DNA from 3 places in the Sporosarcina soli genome. Region 3 is predicted to be linked to each of the others. Evidence: riboswitches for the same ligand, from Rfam matches in the RefSeq annotation. Region 3 holds a riboswitch; each other region holds the start of a gene.
The links. A riboswitch is a leader RNA that binds a small molecule or an ion and turns the genes downstream of it on or off. The one in region 3 is predicted to bind preQ1.
Positions count from the first base shown of each region.

Region 1: another riboswitch for preQ1. It lies ahead of queF (preQ(1) synthase); the one in region 3 lies ahead of ACFPRA_RS11330 (QueT transporter family protein).
Region 2: another riboswitch for preQ1. It lies ahead of queC (7-cyano-7-deazaguanine synthase QueC); the one in region 3 lies ahead of ACFPRA_RS11330 (QueT transporter family protein).

Region 1 covers NZ_JBHSNO010000008.1:63,054-73,121, reverse strand. The annotation lists gene ACFPRA_RS15665 (dihydropteridine reductase) at 1-302, shown strand, start outside; gene ACFPRA_RS15660 (hemerythrin domain-containing protein) at 477-893, shown strand; gene ACFPRA_RS15655 (ATP-binding protein) at 1,069-2,142, shown strand; gene recQ (DNA helicase RecQ) at 2,265-4,037, shown strand; gene queF (preQ(1) synthase) at 4,114-4,611, opposite strand; PreQ1 riboswitch class I at 4,689-4,732, opposite strand; gene ACFPRA_RS15640 (MFS transporter) at 4,759-5,922, opposite strand; gene ACFPRA_RS15635 (hypothetical protein) at 6,085-7,194, shown strand; gene ACFPRA_RS15630 (diaminopimelate dehydrogenase) at 7,211-8,191, shown strand; gene ACFPRA_RS15625 (ATP-binding protein) at 8,421-10,068, shown strand, end outside.
Region 2 covers NZ_JBHSNO010000005.1:105,562-115,629, forward strand. The annotation lists gene ACFPRA_RS04810 (hypothetical protein) at 1-494, opposite strand, end outside; gene ACFPRA_RS04815 (aldo/keto reductase) at 1,041-1,883, opposite strand; gene ACFPRA_RS04820 (DUF1540 domain-containing protein) at 2,098-2,253, opposite strand; PreQ1 riboswitch class I at 2,363-2,406, shown strand; gene queC (7-cyano-7-deazaguanine synthase QueC) at 2,414-3,079, shown strand; gene queD (6-carboxytetrahydropterin synthase QueD) at 3,076-3,501, shown strand; gene queE (7-carboxy-7-deazaguanine synthase QueE) at 3,498-4,205, shown strand; gene ACFPRA_RS04840 (DUF1801 domain-containing protein) at 4,289-4,714, opposite strand; gene ACFPRA_RS04845 (AAA family ATPase) at 5,163-6,899, opposite strand; gene ACFPRA_RS04850 (patatin-like phospholipase family protein) at 7,056-7,934, opposite strand; gene ACFPRA_RS04855 (flavin reductase family protein) at 8,166-8,654, opposite strand; gene ACFPRA_RS04860 (glutamate-5-semialdehyde dehydrogenase) at 8,713-9,960, opposite strand; gene proB (glutamate 5-kinase) at 9,976-10,068, opposite strand, start outside.
Region 3 covers NZ_JBHSNO010000005.1:1,526,131-1,536,198, forward strand. The annotation lists gene ACFPRA_RS11305 (CitMHS family transporter) at 1-411, opposite strand, end outside; gene ACFPRA_RS11310 (AbrB family transcriptional regulator) at 647-1,771, opposite strand; gene ACFPRA_RS11315 (tripartite tricarboxylate transporter substrate binding protein) at 1,996-2,967, opposite strand; gene ACFPRA_RS11320 (response regulator) at 3,076-3,750, opposite strand; gene ACFPRA_RS11325 (ATP-binding protein) at 3,763-5,367, opposite strand; PreQ1 riboswitch class I at 5,537-5,581, shown strand; gene ACFPRA_RS11330 (QueT transporter family protein) at 5,589-6,089, shown strand; gene ACFPRA_RS11335 (excisionase family DNA-binding protein) at 6,281-6,511, shown strand; gene ACFPRA_RS11340 (NAD(P)/FAD-dependent oxidoreductase) at 6,608-7,666, opposite strand; gene ACFPRA_RS11345 (FecCD family ABC transporter permease) at 7,726-8,763, opposite strand; gene ACFPRA_RS11350 (FecCD family ABC transporter permease) at 8,760-9,776, opposite strand; gene ACFPRA_RS11355 (ABC transporter ATP-binding protein) at 9,819-10,068, opposite strand, start outside.

The DNA of each region.
Region 1 (10,068 bases), on a different contig from region 3:
TCAATCAAATTCATTCCTTGAACATCGATTCATCGAAAGATTTCTTATTCACTGATATTTTTAAATCCGCACCTGACAAGAAGTTCACCTCACAGTTCGTCGATAACCGTAAAGACTACTATGATGAAGTGAAGAATCTTGCTACAGACAAGGATGGACTCTTCTATGTTGTCGGCAGCGACGAATTCATCGTTCAGAACATTGAAGTACTGCGTGAGCAGGGCATCAATCCGGCGCGGATTGTGCTCGACAAGCATGAACGACAACTATCTAAGTTCTTATCATTTGATTTGTCAATTTAAGAGTGATTGTAAGTCCAGTAGATGAAAATTGCATCATTTCTGGTACGCACACTTCACAAATAGCCCTTCTGTTTCTTATTTTCTTAACAGAAAGGCTATTATTTTTTATCTTTTCCTAATTATTTGTGATTATGTTACCCTTAATGGTACAAATGAAGTGAAAGGGTGATTGAAATGGCAGGTCCAGCGTTAAAACAACTACATTCCCATCGTGCAATTCACGAAGGGGGATTATCGGGAGCTAACGAGAAAACGGAAGGGTTGCTGGAGTTTTTACAGCAGGGGGACCTTTCATCTGCGAATCGGGCAGCGGACGATCTGATCGATTACTGGAAAACACGTGTTATCAGCCATGCGGACGCGGAGGAAGAAGGGTTCTATGGGGAAATCGTGGAGGAACAACCGGAATTGAAAGATGCTGTCACCCAATTGACGAGAGATCATGATTTACTGCGTATCATTGTGAAAGATATTGAGGAACTGCGTGAAAAAGAAAATTTAAGCTCCGCTGTTCTACAACGCTTTCAAGCATTGATGGTCGTCAATGAAATACATAGTCGCGATGAAGAACGCTTACTATTTCAACAATAATCCCTTTTTAAGCACCGAAATCTGGTGCTTTTTTTGATTCATAAAGTCGACTGCGTAGATAAGTAAAACCATCCAAATTACGGGAATTTTCAACATTATCCTCTCCTTTTTGAAAAATATGATAAAATAGTATTTAAAGTTTTAATAATTTTAAAAGAAGGAGGGATGCGGTTTTATGAATACATATGAAATTGAACATTTGGTAGAACAGCAAATGTTAATCGAGGATATAACGAATAATTTAAATGTGGGAATTTGCCAATATGATGCAATGGAAAACAAGTTTCTATATCTCAGTCCGGCGATGGAAGGTCTTCTTGGCATCCCGGTCGCCGATGTCTTACGCGATCATCGGATGTTCATTGCGAATTGTCTCACGGAAGATGTAGCAGACTTGGCTCGGTTTTATAAGGGAGCATTCAAAGAACAAACAGACGTAGAATACCGAGTACTGGATACGGTCGAAGAGATTCGATGGCTTCGCACAACGATTACGCCAATTCTAGATGAGGCAGGAAATGTGTTACGCTATATTTCCATAACCCAAGATATAACAAATCAAAAATTGCATGATGAACTTTTGCAAAAATGGGATAAATTAAACGTTGTTGGGCAATTGGCGGCAAGTCTTGCCCATCAGATTAGAAATCCTTTGACTACGATCAAAGGCTTCATCCAATTGCTCGAATTGAAAAATGACAAGTCTTTTAAAGCGATCATGACCGAAGAAGTCGAAATGATAGAGTCCATTATCGAGGAATTTCTACAACTCGCCAAACCGAGTAGTACATCCGAATTTTCCATAGCTTCGGTTCAGAATAAGATTAAGCGAGCTGTCTCATTGTTAGAGAAGGAAGCAATGCTTCGCGATATAGAAATTCAAGTTTTTCAAAATAGTGAGGACGCTTTCATACGTTGCGAGTCAAAGCAAATTCAACAAGTTTTCATGAATATTATCAAAAATTCAATAGAGGCAATGCCAAGCGGAGGAATTATCGAAATCAGAACGGCAGTAGAAGCGGATAATATGGTCAAAATTACAATTGCAGATACCGGAAGCGGGATGTCCATGGAGCGGCTTCAGAAACTCGGAGAACCGTTTTATTCACAAAATGAGAAAGGAACGGGACTTGGTTTAATGGTCAGCTATAAAATTATCGAAAGTCATAACGGAACCATACAATTCTCAAGTCAGGAAGGTGTTGGTACGACTGTCGAAATTCGCCTGCCAATCATTATCCCATCATGAAGAAGTAGAATGCTTCCTGTCGGATTGAAGAAGGGTCTTTCTTCTTCTATAATAGAAAGATGGGATAATCTCCCGCATCAATCGAATGGATGATTTCGAAAGTAACAGGGGGATATAAATCATTGATAACGAAAGCAACAACTGTGTTACGCGATTATTTTGGATATGATTCGTTTCGAACAGGGCAGGAAAAGGTGATCAGCAATGTTCTGTCCGGAAAAGATACGCTATGTGTGATGCCGACAGGCGGAGGGAAGTCCATCTGCTATCAAGTGCCGGCATTGGTCATGGAAGGGACTGTACTCGTCATTTCCCCGCTCATTTCACTGATGAAGGACCAAGTCGATGCGCTTCACGAGGCAGGGATCGCCGCTGCCTTCATTAATAGTTCATTATCCACAGAGGAATATCGGGAGACGATGGACCGGGCGGAACGGGGAGAGTACCGTCTTCTATATGTTGCACCGGAACGACTGGATTCCACAGCATTTACAAATCGGCTGCGTTCGATTTATGTTCCGATGATCGCAATCGATGAGGCGCATTGTATTTCACAATGGGGACATGACTTCCGACCGAGCTATCGAAATATTCGTAGCATCATTTCGATATTCGACGAGAAACCGATCGTGTTGGCACTTACCGCAACCGCCACTCCCGATGTGCGGGAAGATATATGCCGCCAACTTGATATCACAGAAGCAAATACGGTAATGACCGGTTTTGAACGATCCAATCTTACCTTTTCAGTCATTAAAGGACAAGATCGGGACAAATTCGTGAAGGAATATGTAAAGAAAAATGACGGGGAAGCGGGTATCATTTACGCAGCTACACGGAAAGCGGTCGATTCCGTCTATGAAATGTTACGGAAAAGTGGGGTAGCGGTTGCCAAATACCATGCGGGCTTGTCGGATGTTGAACGGCAATTGGAACAAGATCGTTTTTTAATGGACGAAGCAACAGTGATGGTTGCTACAAATGCCTTTGGGATGGGCATCGATAAAAGTAACATAAGATATGTGATCCACTATCAGATGCCGAAAAATATGGAGAGCTATTATCAAGAAGCCGGGCGTGCTGGACGTGATGGTCTCGATAGTGATTGCACATTATTGTTTTCATCACAGGACGTTCACACGCAGCGCTTCCTGATCGACCAGTCACAAGATGAAGGCCGGATTCCGGCGGAACTGGAAAAGCTGCAATCTATGATCGATTTTTGTCATACGGAAACTTGTTTACAAAAATTTATCATTACGTATTTTGGTGAAAAGGATGTAGTGGCTTGTGGACGATGTGCCAACTGCACGGATACAAGGGAAAGTTCCGATGTAACGGTGGACGTTCAAATGGTGCTTTCTTGTGTCATCCGAATGGGGCAACGATTCGGAAAAACGATGATTGCACAAGTGTTAACAGGTTCAAGGAACAAAAAAGTTTTGGAATTCGGTTTTGATAAACTGACGACCTATGGACTGATGAAAGGGCGTAACACAAAAGAAATTTCTGATTTTATCGAGTTCATCATCTCCGAAAATTGCCTATCTGTTGAGAACGGACAATTTCCCATCATTTATGTCAGTGAGCGCGGCAAAGATGTCTTGACAGGGAAAGTGAAAATCTACCGGAAAGTGTCCGTTGTGACGAAACAGATTACAAACGATGATCCGTTATTTGAACAACTTCGTGCACTCCGTCTGAACTTGGCCCAAGAAGCCGGGGTCCCTCCTTTTGTCGTCTTTTCCGATAAAACATTGCGGGATATGGCTGCAAGAATGCCTGTAACAGATGAGGAATTCCTTGAAGTGAATGGAGTCGGCTTGTCGAAGTTGGAGAGGTACGGCAAAGCCTTCATGAACGAGATCAAATCGTATACGATGGAAAAAGCGTAAAAAAACATCCGGAAGATGACTGTAAAGCCAAGTCGCTCCGGATGTTTTTATCTTCAATTAGTGAACTTGCCACTTTTTAGCGATTATCGATTTTCTCCGGATAGAGGTCATGATTCATCATTCGATGATCGGCCATCTGTTCGTATTTCGTTCCAGGTTTACCGTAATTGCAGTAAGGGTCGATCGATAACCCACCGCGTGGCGTAAATTTGCCCCAAACCTCGATGTAACGCGGTTCAATCAGTTTGATCAAGTCATTCATGATGATATTGACGCAGTCTTCATGAAAATCGCCGTGATTCCGGAAACTGAATAAGTACAGTTTCAATGATTTACTTTCGACTAATTTTTTATCAGGTATGAAGCTGATATACATCGTTGCGAAATCAGGTTGGCCCGTCATTGGGCAAAGGGATGTAAACTCCGGGCAGTTGAACTTGACAAAATAATCCCTTCCGACATGCATATTGTCGACGGATTCTAACACATCCGGATTGTATTCATATGCGTATTTCGTATTTTGGTTGCCGAGCAATGTCAAATCACTCAATGTTGCTTCATCTCTTCCAGCCAATTAAAAAACCTCCCCTAAATTTTGTCGGGGAGGTTCGTCTATGCAATCTAAAAAAGCCGTGTCGAATGACCGTACATCCATACATAGTTTTTTATAGAGGGTCGCTATGAACCTCTCCCGGACAGGGTATTCATTTCGTCTTTGACTTTAAGCGACAGGAGTTGATTTGTCAATAGAACCTTTTTTCATTCCGAGCAACGTATAGACCGCTACGGCTAGCAAAATGATACCTGTTAGCATGAATGCGCCTCGGAACTCAAGGTCCAAAAATCCGATCAGACCCGATCCTGCTACGACACCGATTGAGAAGAATGCGTAAAAATAGCCATATGCTTTTCCGCGGTATTCAGTCGTAGACGAGTCGATGAGCAGGGAATTGATGGAAGGGAAAAGGAAAGCGAAGCCTACCCCGTAAATTGCCATGGCCACATATAAAAAATTCAATTCCTCGATCTGACTTAAAAATAACATGCTCAAGCCCATCAGTGTGATGCCGAATGCAAGCGTCGAAACCGGACGGGCACGGTCGAATATTCGGTTGATTGGCAGTAGGAAAATCAGGATTGCAACAACACCGAACGTGCTCAATAATATTCCGCTCGTTTTTGTATCAAATCCGAGCGATTCGACTTTCAAAGGTAAGACGAGTGCAAGGACGCCTTGTGAGAACATGAGAAAAAATGCGCCTGCAAATGCCCGTATCATCCCCCGATTTCGGAATAAGTTTTTCACTGGAAAGCGCCGAATTTGTTTGGCCTTGAGTTTACGAACATAGTTGAATGAACGGAGAACAAAGAATGCGAGGATCGCTAACAGAAACATAATCCCCCCATTGATAGCCATGATGAACGGTGTACTTGTTTTGGCAGCCACTATTCCCCCGTATGCTGGACCGATGATGGCGGCAAGTCCGACAAATGCACCTGAAATGGCGACATTACGACCTCTTTTCGATTCTTCGGCACGATTGGCGAGAAAAGTGAATGCCGCTGGAACAATCAACCCTTCCATGAAACCGTGGATGAACCGGACTCCGAGCAATGCTGACGCATCCGCTACTGCCGAGTAGAGGAAAAGGGAAAGGGCGGAAGCGAACAATCCCAATACAAGTATGAGGAACGGCCCTCTTTTATCGGTCATAAATCCCGAGATGATATTGCCGATCGTATTGGAAAAGGAATACATACCGACAGCAAGTCCGACCAAAAACGGTGTGCCCCCGAGCGAAAGCGCAAACGGACTCATGACGGGTAACTGTGAAAATAAATCAAAAAACGAGAAAAAGACGATCAGATAGACAAAACCGCGCATAATGAAGCCTCTTTTCAATTGAAATGCATCCCTTATAGTTTAACATTTTTTTGGAGATTAGTGAAAAGGCTAGATTATGAACAATGCAGTTGGAATAGCGTTTTCATGGTGGAAACGTTAAGATGATTCCATACCAACGAATTAGCGGAGGGGATCCATCCATTGAATTTCATAAAAAAGTTGTTTAGTAAGCAGGATGAGAAAGCGATTGAAGAACAAATTGAAAAACAATATATTTTCGTCGAACTCGATTTGGAGCATTGGTACGAGCCATTCTATACGCGAAATTTGACAAGGAAACCATCATTCTTAATTAAAAAAGAAGATGAACCCGTTCTACACGAAAGATTGTCGACAGGGCATCCCATCTTTCCGAAAATCGCGGCGGATCCATCCATTGAATTTTTTATACAACCGAATCATTTCGATGCGTCCGATATTGTCAAAGCTGGAATTGTCGTCCGACATGCATGTTCCACTTTTGATACGATCCTAATGGAGGCGGTTTTCTGGAAGCGTGACGATTCAGTGGAAACGATTCCCTTTCAGCTGAACGTCAGACAGGATGACGAGCAATCCCGTTTGGCCTCGGCGTTGATCAGTATCCAGAAGGAAATTCCGTTCTATTTTGGACGGGTTGAAAACGGAGAATTTGCAATCGATAAGCAATTGGTCGCACAGATGCCGGAACATGTTCAAAATGATATGCAAATCACACTTGTCGAACTCTATAATGATGAAATGCGAAAGACCGGTCCTTTCGTTGAATTGCAAAGTATAGTGGATCGAGAGATGACGACTGCTGGATGGGTCTTTCATTTTGATGATGAGAAGTTGAAAAAAGAGGATCTCGATTTATCTTTCATAAAAGTGGATATATTACGAACGATTTTCAACAAAATTGATCGTCTTTCCAATAAAGGGCGCTTTACAGGATGGATTGCTGAGAATGTAGGAAATCGGTATGGAAGCGGACCCTATGGGGAAACAACGACATTCGTATTGACAGCAACGGAATCCCTTCACATGAATGGGAAATTGCATGCAGAGGTATTGCACTATTTAAAATCACTCCAAGGATTCATTCGAGAAGATGGCGGCTATCCACTGAAGTACGAAGCACTCCCGATCTTTCGACAAGAAGAGGGCAGGTACGGATTTGGGGCTGTCGATGAAGATTTTTTAGCAAAAGCGGATAGGTTATCTAGAAAGATGACGAATAAAGAGGTAAACTTATACAACAAACTGCTGAATATGAAAGCAGTAACATGAAAGGAGTTATTGGAAGATGACAATTAGAATTGGAATTGCAGGTTACGGAAACTTAGGACGTGGTGTAGAATCCGCAATCAGTCAAAACGAAGATATGGAATTAGTCGGGGTATTTTCCAGAAGAAATCCGGAAGATGTGAAGTTATTGAATGGGAACGTACCTGTACATAAGATGGATGACATCCAAAATTTTACGAACGCAATCGATGTCCTGATCCTGTGTGGCGGATCGAAAAACGATTTACCTGAACAAGGTCCTGCTTTGTCAGCACATTTCAACACAGTGGACAGCTTTGATACGCATGCGAAAGTTCCGGAATATTTTGCAGCGGTTGATGCATCCGCAAAACCGAATGGCAAGACGGCCATCATTTCCGTCGGCTGGGATCCAGGTTTATTTTCCATCAATCGCCTGTATGGCGAAGCGATTCTTCCGGAAGGTGCAACCTATACATTTTGGGGGAAAGGCTTAAGTCAAGGGCATTCAGATGCGGTAAGAAGAGTCCCGGGCGTAAGAGGGGCCGTCCAATATACAATTCCTGTGCCAGATGCAGTTGACCGTGTGCGTAGCGGATCATTCCCTGAATTATCTACACGGGAAAAGCATACACGTGAATGCTATGTTGTCTTAGAAGAAGGTGCAAATCCAGAAGAAGTGAAACAGGCAATTGTCACGATGCCTGACTACTTCACGGACTATGATACGACGGTGACATTTATTTCTGAAGAAGAATTGAAACGCGATCACTCCGCAATGCCTCATGGCGGTTTCGTGATCCGTAGCGGTAAAACGGGCGAAGGCAATGCACAAGTGATGGAATATTCCTTGAAACTCGACAGCAACCCTGAATTCACATCCAGTGTCCTTGTCGCTTATGCACGTGCGGCTTACCGCTTGAATCAAAACGGTGAGGCGGGTGCAAAAACGGTATTTGATATTGCCCCTGGTTTGCTATCACCGAAGAGCGCTGCTGATTTGCGGAAGGAATTGCTGTAAATAGTGTTCATCGGCTGAAGGTCACATTTATTTTGAAAATAATTCGGAAGCAAGGAAGAAGCCGGGCGGATAGCTTGGCTTCTTTCTTTGTGGTTCGGGTTGTGGACTTGAATTGTGCATTTTCGAAATCCGGAAAATCACCAAAATGTCGGATTGTTGTGATATATTTCAAGAGAGATTAGAAAAGCTGTTTTGATCGTTTTTTCTTCTGAACAAGGGAGGCATGTTGATGATGAATACGGATGTAGATGAAGAGCTTAATGCTCAAACTGTTGACGTTATAACAATCAATTTTAGCTTGACTAAAGACGGAGCAATAATTAGTGCAAATAAAGAATTCTGTCAAATGTTGAGGAGAGAAGTCGGTTCTATAACCGACACATCGATCTTGGAAGTGGTACATGAGCAAGATCGTACATTATTTATGCAGCGTATTACTGAATCCTATGAAGGAGGGGTTATTCCATTCACTTTCAGATTAATCAGAATAAAAGGGGATAGTTTGCCGTTTTATGTGAATTTGTGTAGATGGGTTTCTTTGGACGAAGTATGTGTACAGGCAATTCCGATTGCAGATCCATCCGGCTATACGGCAGTTGAACAATTATTAGTTGAAAAGAAAATTACGGTACTAGACCTAACAGACAATGCAGCAATCAACTGTAATTTTGATGGGACTGTCGTTGCTGTTAATAACGCCTATGATAAGCTATTTGGGTGGAACAATAAAGAACTAAAAGGGAACAAGAGTCCATTCGTTCCTGATCATCTTATGCATGAATTTATAGAAATTAAAAATCGATTGCTTGGTGGTGAAAAAGTCATCCGAATGAATACCGCTCGAATGACGAGAAACGGTATTATGATTCCAGTGAACTTTAGTATATTGCCGGATTATGATAATAAAGGAAGGGTTCAAGGCGTTATTGCGCTATCAAAAAATCTTGAGGAAACGTTAGAAATGAAAGCGTTCATCGAAAAGCAGATGGAGTATATTTTACAACAAGAAATATTAATAAAGGATATTACAAATAATGTGGAAGTTGGCATTTGCCAGTACGATGTCGAGAAGAAAAAGCTTCTTTACATAAACCGAAGGATGGAAGGACTCCTTGGGGTTCCTATTTACGATTTGATGAGGGACAGTACGCTTTTAGTTTCAACTTGTCATTCAGACGATAAAACCGAACTCATTCGATTTTATGATGAATCGGCGAGGGAATTAAAGATAATCGAGTATCGTGTGGTGGGGAAAGACGGAGAGGTTTGTTGGATTCGAACAAAGTTGACGCCCATCATAAATGAAGCAGGGAAGGTCATACGATTTGTTTCGCTTTCACAAGATATATCTAAACAGAAATTGCAAGACGAGCTTTTAAGAAAATGGGACAAGCTAAACACCGTTGGACAATTAGCTGCAAGTTTTGCTCATCAAATTAGAAATCCATTAACGTCTATAAAAGGGTTTATTCAATTAGTTGCAACGGAGCAGGAAAATCTATACGGTCCCATCATGCAGGAAGAGCTTCATAAAATTGAATCGACAATTGAAGATTTCCTTCAACTTGCAAAGCCGAGTATCGGTATGGAGTTCACTACTACATCTATTCATACCCAAATAAATCGAGTTGTTTCATTGATGGAAAAAGAGGCAATGCTACAAAATATTATCTTTAAAATAAAACTTTATGACAAAGATCAATTCATCTATTGTGAACCGAAGCAAATTCAACAAGTATTAATTAATCTTCTGAAAAATTCAATAGAGGCAATGCCGGGCGGAGGTGAATTAAGAATAAGTACGATGATTGAAGGAAATCAGATGGTCAAAATTTTGGTCGTAGACACAGGTATCGGTATCCCGCCAGAACGGCTAA
Region 2 (10,068 bases), 1.4 Mb from region 3:
TATGGACATAACACGATTATTTTGTAAGGCGTCGTTTGGGCAGGTATACTTCTAGTCGTCGCACCAAAGACCACAATCAAATTCCGATTGGCAGGATCCCCCCTAAAGGCCTGCCCGTTTTGGAGGACGATTGGTGTATTGGGAGAAAGATTCAATTGCAACATCCCATCACTACTGACGAGTTGTCTGTTGAAATAATCGACTTTCACATTTTGATACGGATGGTCCTTGGCCATAACAAGAGCTCGATATTGCGGAGGATAAATGAGGGGCACAGGGGCGTTTGCATCATAAAATCCAGTGATCCGATCCCCGACTGCCACTATTGACTGATCCACAAAATAAGTCGTAGGCGACACGACAAAATTGACGATATTTCCATAACCGTTATCTACCGTAAATAATGTATAACAACCTTCACTGCCGGCATTTTGTCCGATTGGAAAATCACTGATCGACGTGACAGTCCCACTAAACGATAAAAAACTGACCATACTTTTCCTCCTATCCAAATGAGCCTCTATCTAGATTATTCAAAGGCCAACAAAGCGTGAAAATGAAGTGCCACATCTATAAAAAAATGAAGCACACCGCTTCTTAGCGATGCGCTTCATTCTAATCAATTACGCCTCGGCGTAATTGCGTCCAGATTTTGAATTGCGAATCGAACAGCGAAGGGTTCGATTTGCCGTATTTCTGCGTTCTTTGCAGAAATTAAGGCACTTAGATAAGCACAATTAACTCCCTTCAAAATCTGTGACATCCGCCGGAGGCTTAGGCCAACAGGATGTTGGTCACTCAGGCGTTGCCAATCAAACAGCGGAGGGTTTGATTTGCCGTATTTCTGCGTTTTTTTGCAGAAATTAAGGCACTTTCCTTTTAGGACGTCGCGCACTTAGACTGCCTTCCATTATTCGTTCAGCTGGAGTTTGAACATTCGCTGAACAGGAAACAAAACCGCATTCATCTCGCTATCTATAGAAGTGAGAGTTTTCTAGCTGACGCTTTACTTTCAGTACAAAAACATTTGCTGAATCAAGTTAAAATTCCTCATAAACAGCCGGATCCTGATTTTTCAATCGCCCATCCGGACGCGTCAACGTTGCGATTCTCTCCATCTCTTCATCATTTAGGGTGAAATCGAAAATCGAGATGTTTTCCAGTTGGCGTTCTGGAGAGGCGGACTTTGGAATCGGAACGGCTCCCAGTTGTGTATGCCAACGTAAAATCACTTGCGATATCGACTTGCCATGCTGATCGGCAATCTGTTGAAGCATTTCGTTTTCAAGCAGTTCATTGGCCCGGGCAATCGGACTCCAAGATTCAGTCACCACATTATGTTTCTCATGCAATTGCCGTTGTTCTTTTTGGTTGAAAAAAGGATGCAATTCGATTTGGTTGAGGCTCGGCAGTTCACCCGTTTCTTTCTGTAGTCGCTCCAAATGTTCAGGAAGGAAATTACATACACCGATGGATCGGATGAGTCCTTGTTTTTTTGCCTCAATCAATGCCTGCCAAGCCTCCACATACAGACCTTGCTTCGGATTTGGCCAATGAATCAGATAAAGATCATAATAATCTAGATTAGCACGATATAAGGATTCTTGGATTGTGACCATCGCTTTGTCATACGTTTGGTAACGCCCCGGCAGTTTAGAAGTGATCCGCAATCTTTCCCGAGGTACCGAGCTCCGTCGAACCCCTTCCCCTACCGTTCCTTCATTTTCATAGTTATAGGCAGTATCGATCAGCCGATAGCCAAGATCGATGGCATGCTTAATCGCATTCGCGCCTTCATTTCCATTCAGCTTATATGTACCTAACCCTACTGCAGGCAACGTTAAGCCGTCATTTAATCGTATTTCTGGGATTGCTTGATTCATATTCTCTTTCCCCTTTCCTTTATAATGTAAAGGTATCATCTATCTATCTAACAATTCAAATAGTTGAATTCTTTATCTATTCATCGAGAAAAACCTCCGCCCATGACGAGTTCGTCATAGAAGGAGGTTTTCCTGTTAAGAAGGCTTCTTATGTGTGATTCTAGATGCAAATTGAGGGTTGAATTCCTCGGACGCGACTTAGAATCTGCCGTGTTCAATCTCTTGGTACAAATGTTTTACAATCGGTTTCTTCACTGCTCGTTGCCTTTTTACCTTTTTGGCTGACAACGTAAATCGATTTGGCGCTACATTTATTGCCTGAGCTCCAATATTTACAGTTGTTCACTTCACAAAGAATTTCTTGAGCCACGGCTTCACACCTCCTTTTTTGTAGGATGCACAAGATCGCGAGAAAAAATACTTTTTATGCGCCAGGTAAAGCCATCCTTTCTTTTCGTATGGTATGATGGACAAGGTTCAAAAAAGAGGTTCGCAAACTCCCTCTATAAAAAACTAAGGAGATGTAGATATTGAAAAATGAAAAAGCGGTCGTCGTCTTTAGTGGCGGCCAAGACAGTACGACATGCCTGTTTTGGGCATTGGACAATTTCCGGGAAGTCGCAACTGTAACGTTCGACTACGGACAACGCCATTCGGATGAAATCGAATGTGCAAGGAAAATAGCGGAGGAACTCGGTGTCTCGTTCAAAGTGCTTGATATGCAATTAATCAATCAATTGTCAGCCAATGCCTTGACACGGGATGACATCGAAGTGACCGAAGTGGATGGCGAATTACCGTCGACATTCGCCCCCGGAAGAAATCATCTGTTCCTTTCTTTCGCAGCTGTCTATGCAGATGCGATCGGCGCACGACATTTGATCACCGGTGTCAGTGAGACGGATTTTAGCGGCTATCCGGATTGCCGTGATAATTTTATCAAATCATTAAATGTAACGTTGAATTTGGCAATGGATGGGCGCTTTGTCATTCATACACCGTTAATGTGGCTCGATAAGTCAGAAGTATGGGCTTTGGCGGACAAACTTGGTGCACTCGATTTTGTACAAGAGAAAACACTCACGTGCTACAACGGGGTTCCGAGCTCAGGTTGTGGGGAATGCCCGGCATGCGTGTTGCGTAATGAAGGTCTCGCGACATATTTATCTCAAAAGTCTGCAGGTGTTGCCAAATGATGCAGCAATTTTACCCACAAGTCCAACATAGCTATCGATTTGAATTAAACAAAGATATGCATTTTTCGGCGGCTCATTTCATTCCCGATGAAGATGCTGGGAAATGCCAAGTGATGCATGGCCATACGTACCATATCAATGTGACCATTGGCGGAAATGAATTGGATCCGCTCGGTTTTTTAATCGACTTTAAACAATTGAAAGACTTGATCCATAAAAAGTATGACCATTCTGTATTGAATGATCATCCCGAATTCCAACATCGCTTTCCGACAACAGAGATATTGGCAGAAACGATTTGGACGACCATTCAAGATGTGCTACGGACAAGGGAAAATCGTCCGGTTTGCCTGCAAGTGATCGTTCGGGAAACGCCGACCAGCTATGTTATCTACCGTCCAAGACAGGAGGATTTGCTATGAAAATTCCTGTAATGGAAGTATTCGGTCCGACGATCCAAGGCGAAGGGATGGTCGTGGGGCAAAAAACGATGTTTGTCCGTACGGCAGGCTGTGATTATTCCTGTTCTTGGTGTGATTCCAGTTTCACATGGGATGGAACAGGCAAAAGCGTCTCGAAACGGCCGCCGGAAATCATCGAAGAACTAAAAGCGATTGGCGGACAATTGTTTTCACATGTAACGATCTCAGGAGGAAATCCAGCGTTGCATAAAGGAATCGGGGAGCTCGTCGACCTTTGTCATGCAGAAGGATGGAAAGTCGGGGTCGAAACACAGGCTTCGTTCTGGCAAGATTGGTTATTGAACATCGATGATATTACGCTGTCTCCGAAACCACCAAGTTCAGGGATGATAACGGATTTTAGCAAACTGGACCGATTCCTGGAAAAACTAGCAGATGCAAACGCCAGCCTGAAAATCGTCATTTTTGATGAGGACGACTTCAAATTTGCGGAAGAGGTCCATCTCCGTTACCCGACAGTCCCTTTCTTTTTACAAACCGGTAACGACGACATCACCACAACAGACGACGCCTTCCTCGTACCGAAATTACTGCACCGCTACGAATGGCTCATTGAACTGGCTGTCAACTCCCCCGTCATGAACGATGCCAAAGTGCTCCCGCAATTGCATGCTTTGGTGTGGGGAAATAAGCGTGGCGTGTAATATTATAATTGTAAATAAATGAAAAAGGTGCTGTCCCCGAAGTCGTTTTTAGACTTGGGATACAGCACCTTTTCTTCACTAATTCATGGTTGTTCAGGATATTGCTTCCGTAAAAATTCTACAGATGCTGTGATCAATTCTTTTAACACATCCGTATCGATATCGTCCAATTTGTTAATATAGACGCATGCTTTTCCCGTCGTATGTTTTCCGAATCGCGCCAACAAGCTTTCCCGTTCTGTTTCCCCCGGCGCGAAATACAAGCTGATTTTCGCTTTTCGCGGAGAAAATCCGACTAACGGTGCATCCCCTTCATGCCCGGTTTTATAGACGTAATGATAGGAACCGAATCCGATGATACTCGGCCCCCACATTTTAGCTTCGTAACCCGTTGCTTCTTTAAAAAGTTCGAGCAATCGGTATGCATCTTCCCGTTTTTTAGGACTCTCCACATTTTCAATGAATTCGATGACACTTGCGTCTGTTTCCTTCGTCTTTTGTTCGTACATGCCCTTTTCACTCCCATCTGATTTCATAATTCTGTTCCATTCATCATAGCATGTCTTCTAAACGATAAAAAACAGCCATGCATGGCTGTTTTTTATCTTCTATTATCTTCATTCAGCAAATCTTTTTGTACTGAAAGCGAAGCGTCAGCTACTCACCTCTATAGATAGCGAGATGAATGCGGTTTTGTTTCCTGTTCAGCGGGTGTTCAAACTCCAGCTGAACGAATAATGGAAGGCAGTCTAAGTGCGCGACGTCCTAAAAGGAAAGTGCCTTAATTTCTGCAAAGATCGCAGAAATTAAGGCAAATCGAACCCTCCGCTGTTCGATTCGCAACGACTGCATAACCTACATCCTGTAGGCCCGCGGATGTCACAGATTTTGAAAGGAGTTAATCGAGCAAGCTCGATTCAAAATCTGGACGCAATTACGCCAAGACGTAATTGATGTTTAACAAACGCCGACTTCTTCCAACACAGCAGCTTTCCTATCGACAATCGACTGAACTTCTGTCCCATCGAGCGTTTCTTTTTGCATTAACGCCTCGACTAACTGTTCGAACTGGGAAGCATTTTCCTGTAATAAAGTTTCTGTTTTCTGAAGGGCATTTCCGAAAATTTGTTGCATTTTCGCTTCTTTTTCACCTTTATTGAACGTTAATGTAAAACCGTCTTCCAAAAGACCCGTGTCAACCATCCGCTCAATGATATCTTTCGCTTGCTGAACATCGCCACTGACACCGATGCTATGTTCACCCAAATATAGACGCTCCGCCACACCACCCGCGAGAATCATGCTCACTTGGTCTAGCAATTCGCTGAATGTGGAAAGATGAAGCTCTTTTTGCAGTGGCGCGACATAGCCGAGCGCTTGCCCGCGTGGAATGATCGTCGCTTTCCGGACCGAACCGGGTTTGGTGATCGCTGCGATGAGCGCGTGACCGGATTCGTGAATGGCCACTCTTCTTTTAGTCTCTGGATCATTCATCGTACGGGAAGTGCTTCCCAAAATCGTGCGGTCGATCGCAAAATCCAAATCGCTTTTATCGATTTCTTGACGTCCATCACGGATCGCCCTTCTGCTCGCCGTTTCAAATAGGGAGCTAAGCTCAGCACCGGAAAAGCCGGATGTACTTTCAGCCAACGTATCCAAAGAGGCGACGACATCTGCTGCCAACAACTTGCCTTTCGCATGGATATCAATGATTTCCCTTCTACCCGTCGTGTCAGGCAAAGGCACTTGGAATGAATAATCAATCCGCCCCGGACGCAAGAACGCGTCATCGAGCATATCCTTCCGATTCGTTGCCGCGATGAACAGAATACCGTCATTATCACTACCACCATCCAGCTGGACAAGCAATTCCGTCAGCGTTTTCTCTGCTTCTTCTCCGCCATGCGCTTTCCGCTTTGCCGCAAGGGCATCCACTTCATCGATAAAGATGACGGCAGGTGTTTGCTTTCTTGCATTTTGAAACAATGTGCGCACTCGTGATGCTCCGACACCGACAAACAGTTCTGTAAAAGCCGCACCGCTCGATGAAAAGAAAGTGGCGCCGATTTCGCGTGCCATCGCTTGCGCTAACAACGTTTTCCCGGTACCAGGCGGTCCGTACAATAGAATCCCTTTCGGTGCTTCGATGCCTAGTTGTGTAGAACGTTTAGGATCTTTAATGATGGATAAAGTTTGGTGGATCTCTTCTTTCATTTCATCTGGAAGTCCACCGATATCTCGTAACGTAATATCCGGCAAAGGGGTTGCTTTGGATGCACTATTTTTCATCGTAGAGGCGCCAATGCCGATCTTCCCTTTTTTATGGAGGATGAACAAAGTAATAAGCCCCGCAATGAGGAGCCCACCCATGAGCAACCCGCCGATACCGTTTTGATCTATATATTGATAATTGATATTATATTTTTCTACTAACTGTTCAACCAATTCGCTCTGTGGACGGACTTGCGTCACATATAACGCATCATCTGTTTGCAAATAGACCGTTCCATCAGATTTTTCCCGCAAAGTTACCGGCTGACCATTCTCGGCTTGGATTGTTTGTTCCAATGCCGAAAAGGAAATCGCGGTCCCTTTATTCACACCAAAAACATACCATCCGACACTTGTTGCAATTCCAACGACTAAGAGGACCAGGACGACAATTTTTGCTGTAAATGTAGAAATAGGCTTCAAGCCTTCCCCAACTCCTTCTTTGGTATGTGTCTATTATAATAAAAAATAGGCAAATAAGATAGGGAATTTTATGGATTTATTGAATGAATCGTGAACATCTCGAGTGAATGGGGGCTCAGAAGAAAGACAGGCTGAGGTGACTTCCAACAATCTGGATTACCATGTTTTCAAGAATTGTAACGTTCGATCACGTCCAATTTCCATCAAGGCATTTTTTGTTTCCTCATCCATATCGAATTCCGTCGCACGATAACCTTCGACAGGGATAAAAATGATGTCTTTTTCATGTTTACGGGAAATATACCTGTTATCATGCGCATTCTTCATCGTGGAGAATAGTGCTTCGAACAGTTGCAATGCATTGTGTATAGGATGACCTTCCATGTCTTCAATATTTTGGCTCAATTTCAAGCCTAAGACCTGACGCTCTCGTTTTCCATGATCACCATCAAATATCCACATCGGAAAATTGCTGAGCACCCCTCCGTCGACAACGATTGTATCTCCGGAACCGACTTTCAATTTCACCGGTTCAAAGAAAAATGGAATTCCACAGCTCATGCGCATCGCACGTGCAATCGGAAAGTTTTCTGGGACGATCCCATACTGTTCCAAGTCATCCGGTAGAACAATCATCTTGCCATTCGTCAAGTCAGAAGCTACAAGCTTTAACGAACCTGGCGCAATGTCCGCAAATGTGTAAATATTTTTTTTTGCCAATTTCTCCAAAAACCAATTTTCCAATGCTTTCCCTTGGTACAGACCGAGCCGCCAATACAAGCCGAGCCATTTCATGAATGAAAATGGAAGAATCGTTCTGCGGGGATCCAGAAAAGTTGACGTATCCAACTCATCCAGCAACTCCTCGATTTCCTTGGCCGAATAACCCGCTGCTATGAAACTGGCTAAGATGGATCCTGCGCTTGTGCCGGCAACTCTCCGAAATCGATAACCTTTCTCCTCCAACACTTGATAAGCCCCCACCAGTGCAAAGCCTTTCAAACCACCTCCGGAAAATACACCATCAATAATCATGTATGACCCCTTCCCTTTTCATGATGCCTACAGATGAATGGAGTGACTTAGGAAATCATGCTCATCTCTACACAACCATTACAACTGTATGTCACAAACAAGGGTGTCAATTCATTGATAGTTTGTACGATTGAAGAATAAAAGCGCAGGGCGCCTGCCTAGTCGCGACAGGCGCCCGGAGTCTAGACGATAAAAAACGCACTGGAAATTATATTCCCAGTGCGCGGTTTTTTAGTTATGAAATACTTCCGGTATCGGACCGAATTTTCTTCGATGATAAAGTAGTGGATCCTTTACTGCTTTTTGGATATCTACAACTTCTCCAATCAAAATTGTATGATCGCCAGCATCCACTTGTTTGAATGTATTACATTGTAGAACTGCTAATGAATTGGAAAGAAGCGGGAGATTCAATTCAGATTTTGTCCATTCACATTGGCTGAATCGATTGGCCACTTTACTTGAAAATAATACACAAAGATCACTTTGATCCTCCGCCAAAATATTGACCGCGAATTGATCCGCCTTCAAAATGGAATCATAAGAAGCGCTTCTCTTATCGATGGACCATAAAATGAGCATTGGATCCAATGATACGGACGCAAAAGAATTGACCGTGAGTCCGATCGGATTATTTTGCTCGTCAAAAGCCGTAATGACCGTGACTCCTGTCGGGTAATTCCCCATCACTTCTTTGAAACTTGTAATACGATCTGCCATGATAGCCACCCCAGTACCATATTTTAAGACAACTTACTTTAGTGCTTTCTCTACTATCTTACCCTCTTATCTGCCCTTCGCCAAATATCATGATTTTACTAGTAGTCAACGCTTTCAATCCCATCGGTCCGCGCGCATGTAGCTTTTGTGTGCTAATACCAATTTCAGCCCCATATCCAAACTCGAATCCGTCTGTGAAACGGGTCGAAGCGTTATGATAGACAGCGGCAGCATCGACACGTGCAAGGAATTGCTCCGCATGCTGCTTGTTCATCGTAATGATCGCTTCCGAATGTTGCGTACCATAGCGGTTAATATGCTCAATCGCTTCCTCTACATTGGAAACGATTTTCACTCGGATCGCCAGTCCAAGGAATTCCGTAGACCAATCCTCATCGGCTACTCGTTTGACACCTGGACAGGTTTGGACAACCATCTCTTCACCGAAAACCTCAACGCCTTGTTCCTGCAATTTCGCTACTAACGCCGAACCATGTGCTGTAAACCAGTTTTTATGGATAATGATCGTTTCGATTGCGTTACAAACGGAAGGACGCTGGATTTTAGCATTCAATACAATGTTTTCCGCCATTTCAACTTCCGCCGATTCGTCGATAAATACATGGCAATTCCCTGCGCCCGTTTGAATGACCGGCACCGTCGCTTCACGGACAACCGTTTCAATAAGCGTTTTACCGCCCCTTGGAATCAATACATCCAAATAGTCATTCAGGCGGAACAATTCTTTGGCTGTTTCCCGGCTCGTATCTTCGATCAATTGCACCGCATCTTTCGGCAAATCGCTTTTTTCAAGTGCAGCGTGAATCGAATTCATCAATGCCAGATTGGAATGTTTGGCAGATGAGCTGCCTCGTAAAATGACCGCATTCCCGGTTTTGATCGCAAGCGTCGCTGCATCCACCGTAACATTCGGTCTTGCCTCATAAATCATCCCGACGACACCGATCGACACACGTTTTGTTTCGATGCGCAAACCGTTTTCTTTTTCAATTGTCTCCAGCGTTTCACCAATTGGATCATTCAGTTGGATCAGTTGCAGAATCCCTTCAGCCATTCCTTGGATCCGCTGTTCATTAAGCATGATACGGTCAAGCATCGCCTCGGATAATCCGTTTGCTTTCCCTTCCGCTAAATCTTGTTCATTCGCAGAAAGTATCATTTGGTGATCCGCTGTTAATTGCGCTGCGACTAAAGCCAATGCCGCATTTTTTTGCTCTGTCGTACAATTGATCAACTGATAGCTTGCTTGCTTTGCAGCAAGTCCTTTGCTCTTTACTTCACTCATTATATAGCCCCCATTTCAAATTTTTGCCCACCGATCCCGGTGAATGACTTCAACTGTCGATGACTGTAAATCTGCCATCAGTTCCCGATTACGTTTTTCAATCGTCTG
Region 3 (10,068 bases):
GAGTGGATTCATCCCGATACGCTTATAAAGCGGAAGCATAGCCGATACGGTAATCATATAAGTAGTTGTTCCATCGCCATCAAGTGCTACAAGCATCGAAAGGATAGAGGTACCTAAAACAATTTTTAGCGGATCTCCCTTTACGATTGACAGGATTTTTGAAACAAGCGGATCGAACAGACCAGAGTCAATCATAATCCCAAAATACAGGATTGCGAACATGAGCATGACGCCGGTCGGAGCAACTTGTTTAATCCCGTCCATCATCATGTCGCCTAGACCAGCCCAAAAACCGCCGATCAATGCAAAGAGAATCGGAATCGAAACTAATGCAACCATTGCAGACATCCGTTTCGTAATGATCAAAAACATAAATACAACAATCATTGAAAACCCTAAAAATGCTAACATAACATGACCTCCCCATTTGCAATTGCCGTAAAACATCTATCTGACTTGACGAACAATTTAACATTTTTAATATTATCTATTAATCTAAAGCAGTGAGGATAGAATGTAAACGATTACAAAATATTATTATTAAAATTCTTAATAATTATTTTATACATTAAAACCATAATCAGATTATTTTAACATCAAAAAAAACAAAAAAACGCTTGAATAAACCAAGCGTTTTCAACCCAATTTATAATGCTTTTGCCGCTTTTTCGAGAACATCTTGTCTGCCAAAGATCCACCGCAGGAAAATCGGCACGATGAACAAGATGAAAAACACACGAAACAATTGATAAGCCGCAACCATCGATACATCTGCTTGGACGGTATGTGCCGTCACCCCCATCTCCGGCAAACCGCCGGGAGCTATACATAAAAACGCAGTTGTCATCGAAATCGGATAAACGATATGTAAGCCATAAGCTAAAACGAGCGCAAAACCGACAATGAGCAATCCGGAAACAATGGAAAACGGTAATAATCTTTTCCAATTTGCCAATCGATTTATTTTGATGCCAAGTCCCAAATGCACGCCTAAGCAAAGTTGTGCAACAATGATCAGAATCGGAGGAAGTTGCGGTGTTTCAAAGCCACTGACCGTCATAACCGCCGCAGTGAGTAAAGGCCCGATAATCCATGGAGTCGGACATTTGAAGTGAACTGCACAGGCGGTGATGAATAGCACAATCGCCACAACTAGCAGTGTATGAAAAAAGCCGCTAGATGCCGCTTGCGTTACCATACCGATGGCAGGTTCACTGTTTTGTGTCCCGCCGCCCGAAAAGGCATGGATGGATAGTGCAGGGACTATGAAAATGACCGTTAACATGCGAATCGTTTGCATGAATGTCACAACAGTTGTATCTGCCCCTTTAATCTCTTCACTCAATACGACCATTTGGGATAACCCTCCTGGCGTCGTTCCCATGACAGCACTTGGTAAATTCATACCCGTAAACTTTGCAACTAATAAAGCAATCGCCAATCCAAAAGCTACCATGAGAACCGTCACAATAGCCATCGACGGTAATTGATGACCAATCTGTTTCGCACTTGCAATCGTAAACGATAGTCCCATGCTATACCCTAATACCATCTGTCCCCCATTTTTAAAACTTTTCAACCAATGCAATTCCCGTTTAGCGATCAGCTTCCAAACGAAGACTGCCGTCAGCGGTCCTAACATCCATGATAATGGTAAATGCAGAGCCGTGAAGACTGCGCCACCGATAATGCCACAAAGTAACGTTTCCAATAGCTGAAGAAGATTCAGTTTACTGCTGTTCATCACATTTTTGCTTGATGAAAAAGTCATGATGTCTCACCCCTACCGCTCGCCTCTAAAGATTGAAAAGGCTATGCCTCGTCTCCCTTTTGAAAGTTTCTATAATCGATTCATTTTTCAACCTATAGAGGTATGGTTCGTATTTGTCTCGCATGATTTTTCCATTATCATACAGCCATCATTAGCCGAAGTACACAATACGAAACATTTATACATTAAGTTCATTAAGAACATTACATTCTTTTCGTTCGAATTCAATTATCTGCTTGATCGACCTTCATGAGGGCCTCATACATCTTTCCTTGCTCTTCAAGAAATTTAGTCGTCTCGCTACTATTTTTATAAAAGTCATCCCACATATACTTTTCAAGTGTTTGTTGCCACGCTTCGGTTTTCACCATTTTTTCAAGCGTGCGATCCCAAAATTGAATTTCCTCTTTCGTCATATAAGGAGGCCCCATAATTCCGCGCCAATGTTCAAAAACGACCGCAATGCCTTCTTCTGTCCATGTAGGGATTTCGGGCAGTTCTTGTAATCTTTCATCAGCGGAGATCACAAGCAGTTTCACTTGTCCCGCATCATAATATTTTTTTGCCTCGGCTAACGTCATCGTTGCCACATCGACTTGTTTTTTTAATAATGCATCCACTACTTGCGCACTATTTTCATAGACGTAAAAATCCAGCTCTTCCGGTTTCAGCCCGACTTGTTTTCCGGCTAACACAAAGGATAGCTGATCATCGTTGCCTAATCGTGGCGAGAGTCCGATTTTATAAGCATGCGGTGCTTTTTTCAGATTGTCCATCAAGCTTTTGGCGCTGCTGATATTTGAATCCTCTGCAACGATGACAACTTCCCATTCCGTAGCCAAAATGGCGATCGGTGTAAAATCTTTATAGGTCAGCATGCTTTGCCCGAGTAAATGATTCGTAATGAGTAAGCTCGAATTGATGGCCAGTACGGATTCTTTTTGCTGTTGTACGTATTTCCATCCTAATTCCCCACCCGCCCCTACTTTGTTAAGCACATGAATATCTCCGTCAAACAACTTCTCACTTACTAAAATTTCCTGTATCGCTCGTGCTGTCGTATCCCATCCTCCACCCACAGAGCTAGGGGCAACGATTGTCACTTCATCAGAAATCACTTCCCGCTCCTCTTTCGGTGAACAGCCACTTATGAACATGATCAACAGCGTCAAACTAACCACTATTTTTTTTCCCATTGTTCAACCCCGCTTACTTCCTTATCCATTACGCCTCGGCGTCATTGCGTTCATCTCCACACTTATAATCGTGGAGAACTTCTACTGAATTCGGCTGAATCGTGCCCATTAGTCGACGAGGTAATATTTCCGCTGTGGTCTTCCTACAATGCCATATTCATGCTTTGCCGTGCAAACATCGATCGAAACAAGATATTCCAAATATCTTCTGGCGGTTGTTCGGGAGACGCCTAAGCTTTCTCCCATTTCCTCGATCGTAACGCCTCGTAGCTCCTCCACTACTTCTCTCACTTTTTTTAACGTATGGCGATCTACACCTGTAGGGAGATCTTTTTGATTGTTTGTTGACGGATTAGAAGATCCAAAGAATTGATCGATCATTTTCTGATTCACTTCATCGCGATCTTGCAGGATTTCCTTCTTCTTTTTAAACTCTTCAATCGTTTCAACGAATTTCTCCATCGACACTGGCTTCAACAAATAGTTGCTAACCCCGTATCGCATCGCCTTCTCGAGCATGACCTTTTCCATAGCAGCCGTCACCATGATAATATCCGTGTTCGGATGGTCTTCCCTGATTTTGGATAATAGATCCGTTCCGAGTTCGTCTGGTAAATAGATATCGAGCAGCAGCAAATCCACTTCATGTTTATCTAATAGGCTCATCGTTTCTTTGGCATTTAACGCTTTTCCAACGAGTTGGACACCCTGTATCTTTTCTAAAAACTGCTCTTGGACTTGAGCGATTCGAAAATCATCCTCTGCTATAACCACTTTAATCATTTTGATCTCCTTTCACTTTTCCCGAAACTTTTTTGGCAAGTATACTGTAAAAATAGCCCCGCCATTTTTTTCGTTCCCTACTTCAATCGTTCCACCCAATGATTCCACGATGCGCTTCACATTGAATAAGCCATATCCCCTGTTTCCGCCTTTGGAGGAGTAGCCTAAAGAAAACAAGGATTCCATCACGTCATCTGGTACGCCCTGTCCGCTATCTGTTACTTCTATAATAATGTCATTTCCAAAACCCGTAATTGAAAAGATTACGTTTTTTTCAGATTGCTGGACAACGGCCTCAAAAGCATTATCGATCAAATTGCCGATAATGGTGATCATATCCGATACGCCTATGTGAGCCGGTAAGACGTCGACAACACTATCGGGTTCAATTTCTAGGTTAATTTTCTTTTCGGATGCTCGGCCCAGTTTCCCTAACAAAATAGCTTGTACATTCGGATCATGGATCTGATTGAACAATATTTGACTGCGATGCTGATGATCCGTAGACTCTTGCTGGATGAACTTAAAAGCATCTTCATATCTTTCCAACTGTAATAAGCCGGATAACAAATAGAGTTTATTGGCATACTCATGCGTTTGAGCACGAAGCCCTTCCGAATATTCACGGACCTCCGAAAGTGTATGCATCAGTTTTTTCAATTCCGTTTTATCCTGAAAACTACAGACAACCCCTACCACACGCTCATTGTCAATGACTGGCGTTAAGTTGAAAATGAACGTTTTCTCACCAATCCTGTTCTCAACATTATGAATCGCCCGCCCCGTTTGCAAAACATCTTCCAATTGGATAGTAGGCACGATCGGATGAATAGACTGACCAATCAACTCGTCTTCCTTCAGATCCAACATCGTCTTTGCAGAATGATTGGCAAGTGTGATCCCCCCATTTCGATCCACTGCCATGATCCCCTCTTTGATCGATAATAGGATTGCACTTCTTTCCATATACAACGAAGAAATTTCATGCGGCTCCAATCCCAATGTATCTTTTCGGATACTTTTCGTTAAAAAAATGCTTCCGATAATCCCTAACACAAAAACGAACAATGACGCGATCGCAATGGTTTTTATTCTCGAGTAAATCTCTCCATAAATGTCCTTCTCCAAATACTCGATCGAAACCGTTCCAATCACCTGTGTATATTCACCATTATCTGCAATGATCGGAACTTTCCCGATCAAAACCGAACCATGTTCCCGTTCCACCTCAAAATTGTAGGAACCTCCGAATACGAACGCATGATAGTTTGTATCATCTAAACTCTTTTCACCGACTTGGGCGGGATTGGTATGTGAGTACACAATCTCCTTGCGATTTTCGATAATGATGTTTGCCGCATGCACTTGGTCTTTTACTTGCTCCGCAATCGGTCGAAAATGGGATTCAATATCATTTGTTTCAATTGCTTCCCGAAGCTCAGGCATCAGTGAAATCGTTTTTGCAGCTTGCAAAACGAGCTGCTTTACTTGATCTTTTTCATCGACAAATTGTAAATAAGCAAAGATGCTTGCAAGCAAAATGACGATGAGAAGCACCAATGTACTTATAAGCCCTAATATTTTGGTTTGTAACGGGATAAACTTTGACTTTTTCATTTTTTGGCTCTTTTCTTAAAGATGCTTTCATTTTCATCATAGCATTTTCACATATGCATTTATAGCGGCCCCCTTATTTGATAAGAATAAGAAAAAACACACTATTTTTTACATTTTTATACTCATACACAAACCGAGAACACTGTGATACACTGTACTATGGATTTTTCAACACGTGGTTCGCAACCATCCCACGTAAAAAAACTAGGAGGAACTAAATAATGAAAGTAAAAACGATGGCCACAAGTGGAGTTATCGCCGCTTTGTATGTCGCTGTTACATTTTTAATTGCCCCATTTGGTTTTACACTCGTCCAATTTCGGGTTTCTGAGATGTTCAATCATCTCGTCGTTTTCAATAAGAAATATATTTTTGGTATTGTAATCGGTGTCTTTGTCGCGAACTTCCTATTTTCACCGATTCTCGTTGATGTCATTTTCGGAGTGCTTCATTCGGTAATCGCTCTTTCAATAACCATTTTTTCTGCAAAATTCATTAACGGCATCTTCAAGCGAATGCTATTTAACACAATCGTCTTTACGGTTTTGATGATTATCATCGCCTATCAGCTTAAGATTTTTGCGGATCTTCCCGATTTTAATGGCATTCCGTTCCTCATCGTTTATTTAACACTTGCAATTGGGGAATTCGTCGTCATGGCAGTCGGAATCCCGATTATGATGGCTTTGAACAAACGCCTGAACTTCGAAAAGTTAATCTGACATACAAAAGCGCAGGGCGCCTGCTTAGATGCGACAGGCATAAGACAGATTGGCGAAGAGGCGATCTTTGCCTCATAGCCAAAATGGCTTATGACCCGAGCATCTGGCGCCCGGAGCCTAGACGATATAATGATCCTCGCCACCTCTTTGTCCGCAATTGAAATGGCGGGGATTTTTTAAGGAGAATCCGCATGTATATTACCATTCAAGAAGCTGCTGAGTATCTCGGCATGCCGGTCCAACAAGTGCAAAAATATGTACGCGAAGGTCGGATCCGCTCCGTTCACGATGGCGAACAGTTTCTGATCAATCAAGCGCAATTCAACCTGTACTTTGAGCAACTGGAAACATTGAAACGCCAAATCGATGAATGGCGCAACGAACCGATCCCGCCCGATCGCGATATTAAAGATGAAGATTGAAAAACGGCTACAGACAGACACGTCTTAGCCGTTTTTTAATGTTATTCAAACTATGGAAGACGCGAAAACATTTCATTCATCTCCCTGTAAAATCGCTTAGTTTTTCACCGCATATAAATGCTTCACCAATTCACGGTTTTTCTCTTTAAAGAGGTCATTATGCGAGGATACCCGTCCATGTCCATACGCTTCGGGCTCAATGTATTGTTTCGCTTTATTCACCGCGTTCCCCGCATCTTGGAACGCTCCTGCGATGAGATGCAGTTTTCCTTCGTGATTCAAAATATCTCCTGCCGCATAGAGTCCAGGGACAGAAGTTTCACTCATCGGACTACCTGCAACCGTATATTCATCTGCCATCTCGATATCTAATCCACTATTGGACGTCAGTGCTTTATCCCGATCATAGCCATGGTTAATGATTACTTCGTCCACTGCAAGCTGAATTTTCTGTCCATCTTCATTGTTGACGAGCTCCACTTTTTCAATGCTTTCACGATCATCTGCCGCAATCAATCTTTCAATCGATGTATTCAATAGACATTCAACAGAACTATTGAACAAGCGGGTCACTTCAGCCTCATGTCCTTTTAATAGCTCTTTCCGATAGGTTAAATATACTTTTTCCGCAATCGGCTCCAATTCATTGGCCCAGTCGATCGCTGCATTCCCTCCACCGGAGATCAACACCGTTTTCCCTTGGAAACGTTCAAATGATTTGACTGTATAATGTAAATTTGAAACTTCAAATCGCTCAGCACCTTCAAGCTCCAATTTCGTCGGTTTTAAGATACCGTATCCGACAGCCAAAATAACTGTTTTAGAGTAGTGTTTTTGATTGCTTGCGGTTTGGACCATAAAGTTTCCGTCTTCACCTTTGCTAATTGCTGTCACTTTTTCGCCCAGGACAACCTCTGGCTCAAAAGTCAATCCTTGCTGAATCATTTGCTCGATGAGTTGCCCGCCCGGAACAGGTGTCAGACCGCCTACATCCCAAATCATTTTCTCAGGATAGACATGCACTTTCCCGCCTAAGTAAGGCTGGAATTCAATGATTTTTGTTTTCATTTCCCGTAAACCACTATAAAAAGCAGAATAGAGTCCTGCCGGGCCCCCACCAATAATTGTTACATCATACAATTGTTCAGAATTCATCACGACTACTCCTTTTCTAATTCGTCATTTGGCTAAATACGAAATATCCAAACCTTTTCTTATGCTTTTGATTTGGCCAATAAATACAAGAAATAGGGGGCTCCGATGACAGCAACGACAATCCCGGCAGGTACTTCGGATGGCTCGATGATCCACCTTCCGATCGTATCCGCCGTAATAAGTAGAAGACTCCCGACCAACGCGGCTGTCGGTATCAGATACTGATGCTTGGCGCCTACTAATTGACGCGCTAAATGAGGGGCGATCAGACCGATAAAGCCGATGCCTCCACTGACTGATACACCGGCCCCCGCTAAACCGACTGCTACTGCAAGTAAAATTAGTCGCTCTCTTTCGATTGCCAATCCGAGCCCTGTCGCTGGCATTTCTCCTAGGTTCAACGTATTCAACACCCGAGATTTTGCAAAAGCGATCGGCAATAAAATAAAAATCCATGGCAATAATGCGATAACAAACTTCCAATTGGACCCCCAAATACTGCCCGCCATCCATACCGCTACAAATTGATAATTTTCAGGCGATAATCGCAATGTTAATACAATCATCGCTGCACTGATCCCGGCTGCAATCGCAACACCTGTCAACAACAAGCGAATCGGCGAAATGCCTTCGTCCCGTTTATATGAAAGCACATAGATGAGAACAGCCGTCACTCCTGCACCTACAAACGCTAAAAATGGCAGAAAAAAGACGGGCGTTGCCGTTGTCGATGGAAAGAACGAGATGAACAACATAACAGCTAGACCTGCACCCGCGTTAATCCCTAAAATTCCCGGATCCGCTAACGCATTCCTCGACACGCCTTGTAGGATGGCCCCCGACACGGCCAAGGCCATCCCCACTAAAATAGAAATGACGATTCGCGGCAACCGGAATTCAAACAAGATCAGTTGCTGCTTTTCTGTTCCCATTCCAAACAATGTACGGAACAGTTCCCCAGGCGTCAGTCGAATAAAACCTGTATTCATACTGATCATCAACATCAACAAAATAAGGACAACAATCGTTATGATAATGAAAACATTTTTACGATGTCTTTTTTGTTGATAAACCGAAACATATTTATTCTCACTCATAATTCCTTCCCTCCTTTACGCGCAAGGTAAAGGAAGAATGGGACACCCAATAACGCAATGAGCGCTCCAATAGGTGTTTCATAAGGCGGATTCACCATTCTAGCAGCAAAGTCCGCCAATACGACTAATAGGCTTCCTAAAATGGCAGAACAAGGAACAATCCATCGGTAATCATTGCCGACAAGAAAGCGTGTCAAATGAGGAACGATCAAGCCGACAAACCCGACAGCCCCAACTACCGAAACGGCTGCACCTGCTAAGACTAAAACAATAAGCGCTCCAAAAAGTTTAATGACGCCGGTTCGTTGGCCCAGTCCAATTGCCACTTCGTCCCCAAGACTGAGCAACGTAATCGATTTGGAAAGAATAATGGCACCCGCTATGGCAACCACTATCCACGGTGTCATGATTTGAAGGTGCTCCCACTTTGTGCCGGAAACACCGCCAGCGTACCAAAACGCTAAATCTTGACCGATGCGGAAATGAATTGCAATCCCTTCACTTAAAGCAGCAAGCAAAGCACTGACGGCCGCACCTGCCAATACGAGGCGCATCGGCGTCAACCCGCCTTTTGCCAATGAGCCCACACCATACACCAGGCCTGCACCGACCGCAGCACCTAAAAATGAAAACAGAATGATATACATATAAGGCAGACCAGGAAAAAATGCGAAACAAATGGCCAACATAAAAGCGGCACCGGCGTTTAAGCCCAAAAGACCTGAATCCGCCAGCGGGTTGCGTGTCATTCCTTGCATGATCGATCCTGCAACGGCAAAACAAGCGCCGACTAACGCCGCTCCTAAAACTCTCGGCAATCTGATTTCTTGAATGATCTGGTGAGATGTCAATTCGGGTTGGAAGTGGAAAACAGAAGACCAAACCGTCGCCAACTCAATATCCGCCGCACCAAATGAAATCGAAAGGCCTATCGCGAACAGTAACCCGATCATCCCGCCAATCAATATAAATGTCGCCATGATCGGGCGTGATCCTTTGTACACTTTTTTCATCTTTACTGACTCTTTGACTGAAGCTGACATCTTACTTGCTCCTTACGCATATTCAACAGTTTGCACTAAGCAGTCCGTTTCTTTATTCAATTGATAAGATAAACAGATCGGATGCTGACTGAATGGACACTCTGCTAAAAATGCATTGATGTCGAACACCGCTTGCAAATTCGTATGGGTCATCACTTTTTCAGGTTTCCCTTCCGTAACGACTTCGCCGTCTTTCATTGCAATCATATAATGCGAGAAACGAGACGCATGATTTAAATCATGCAAGACCATGACAATCGTT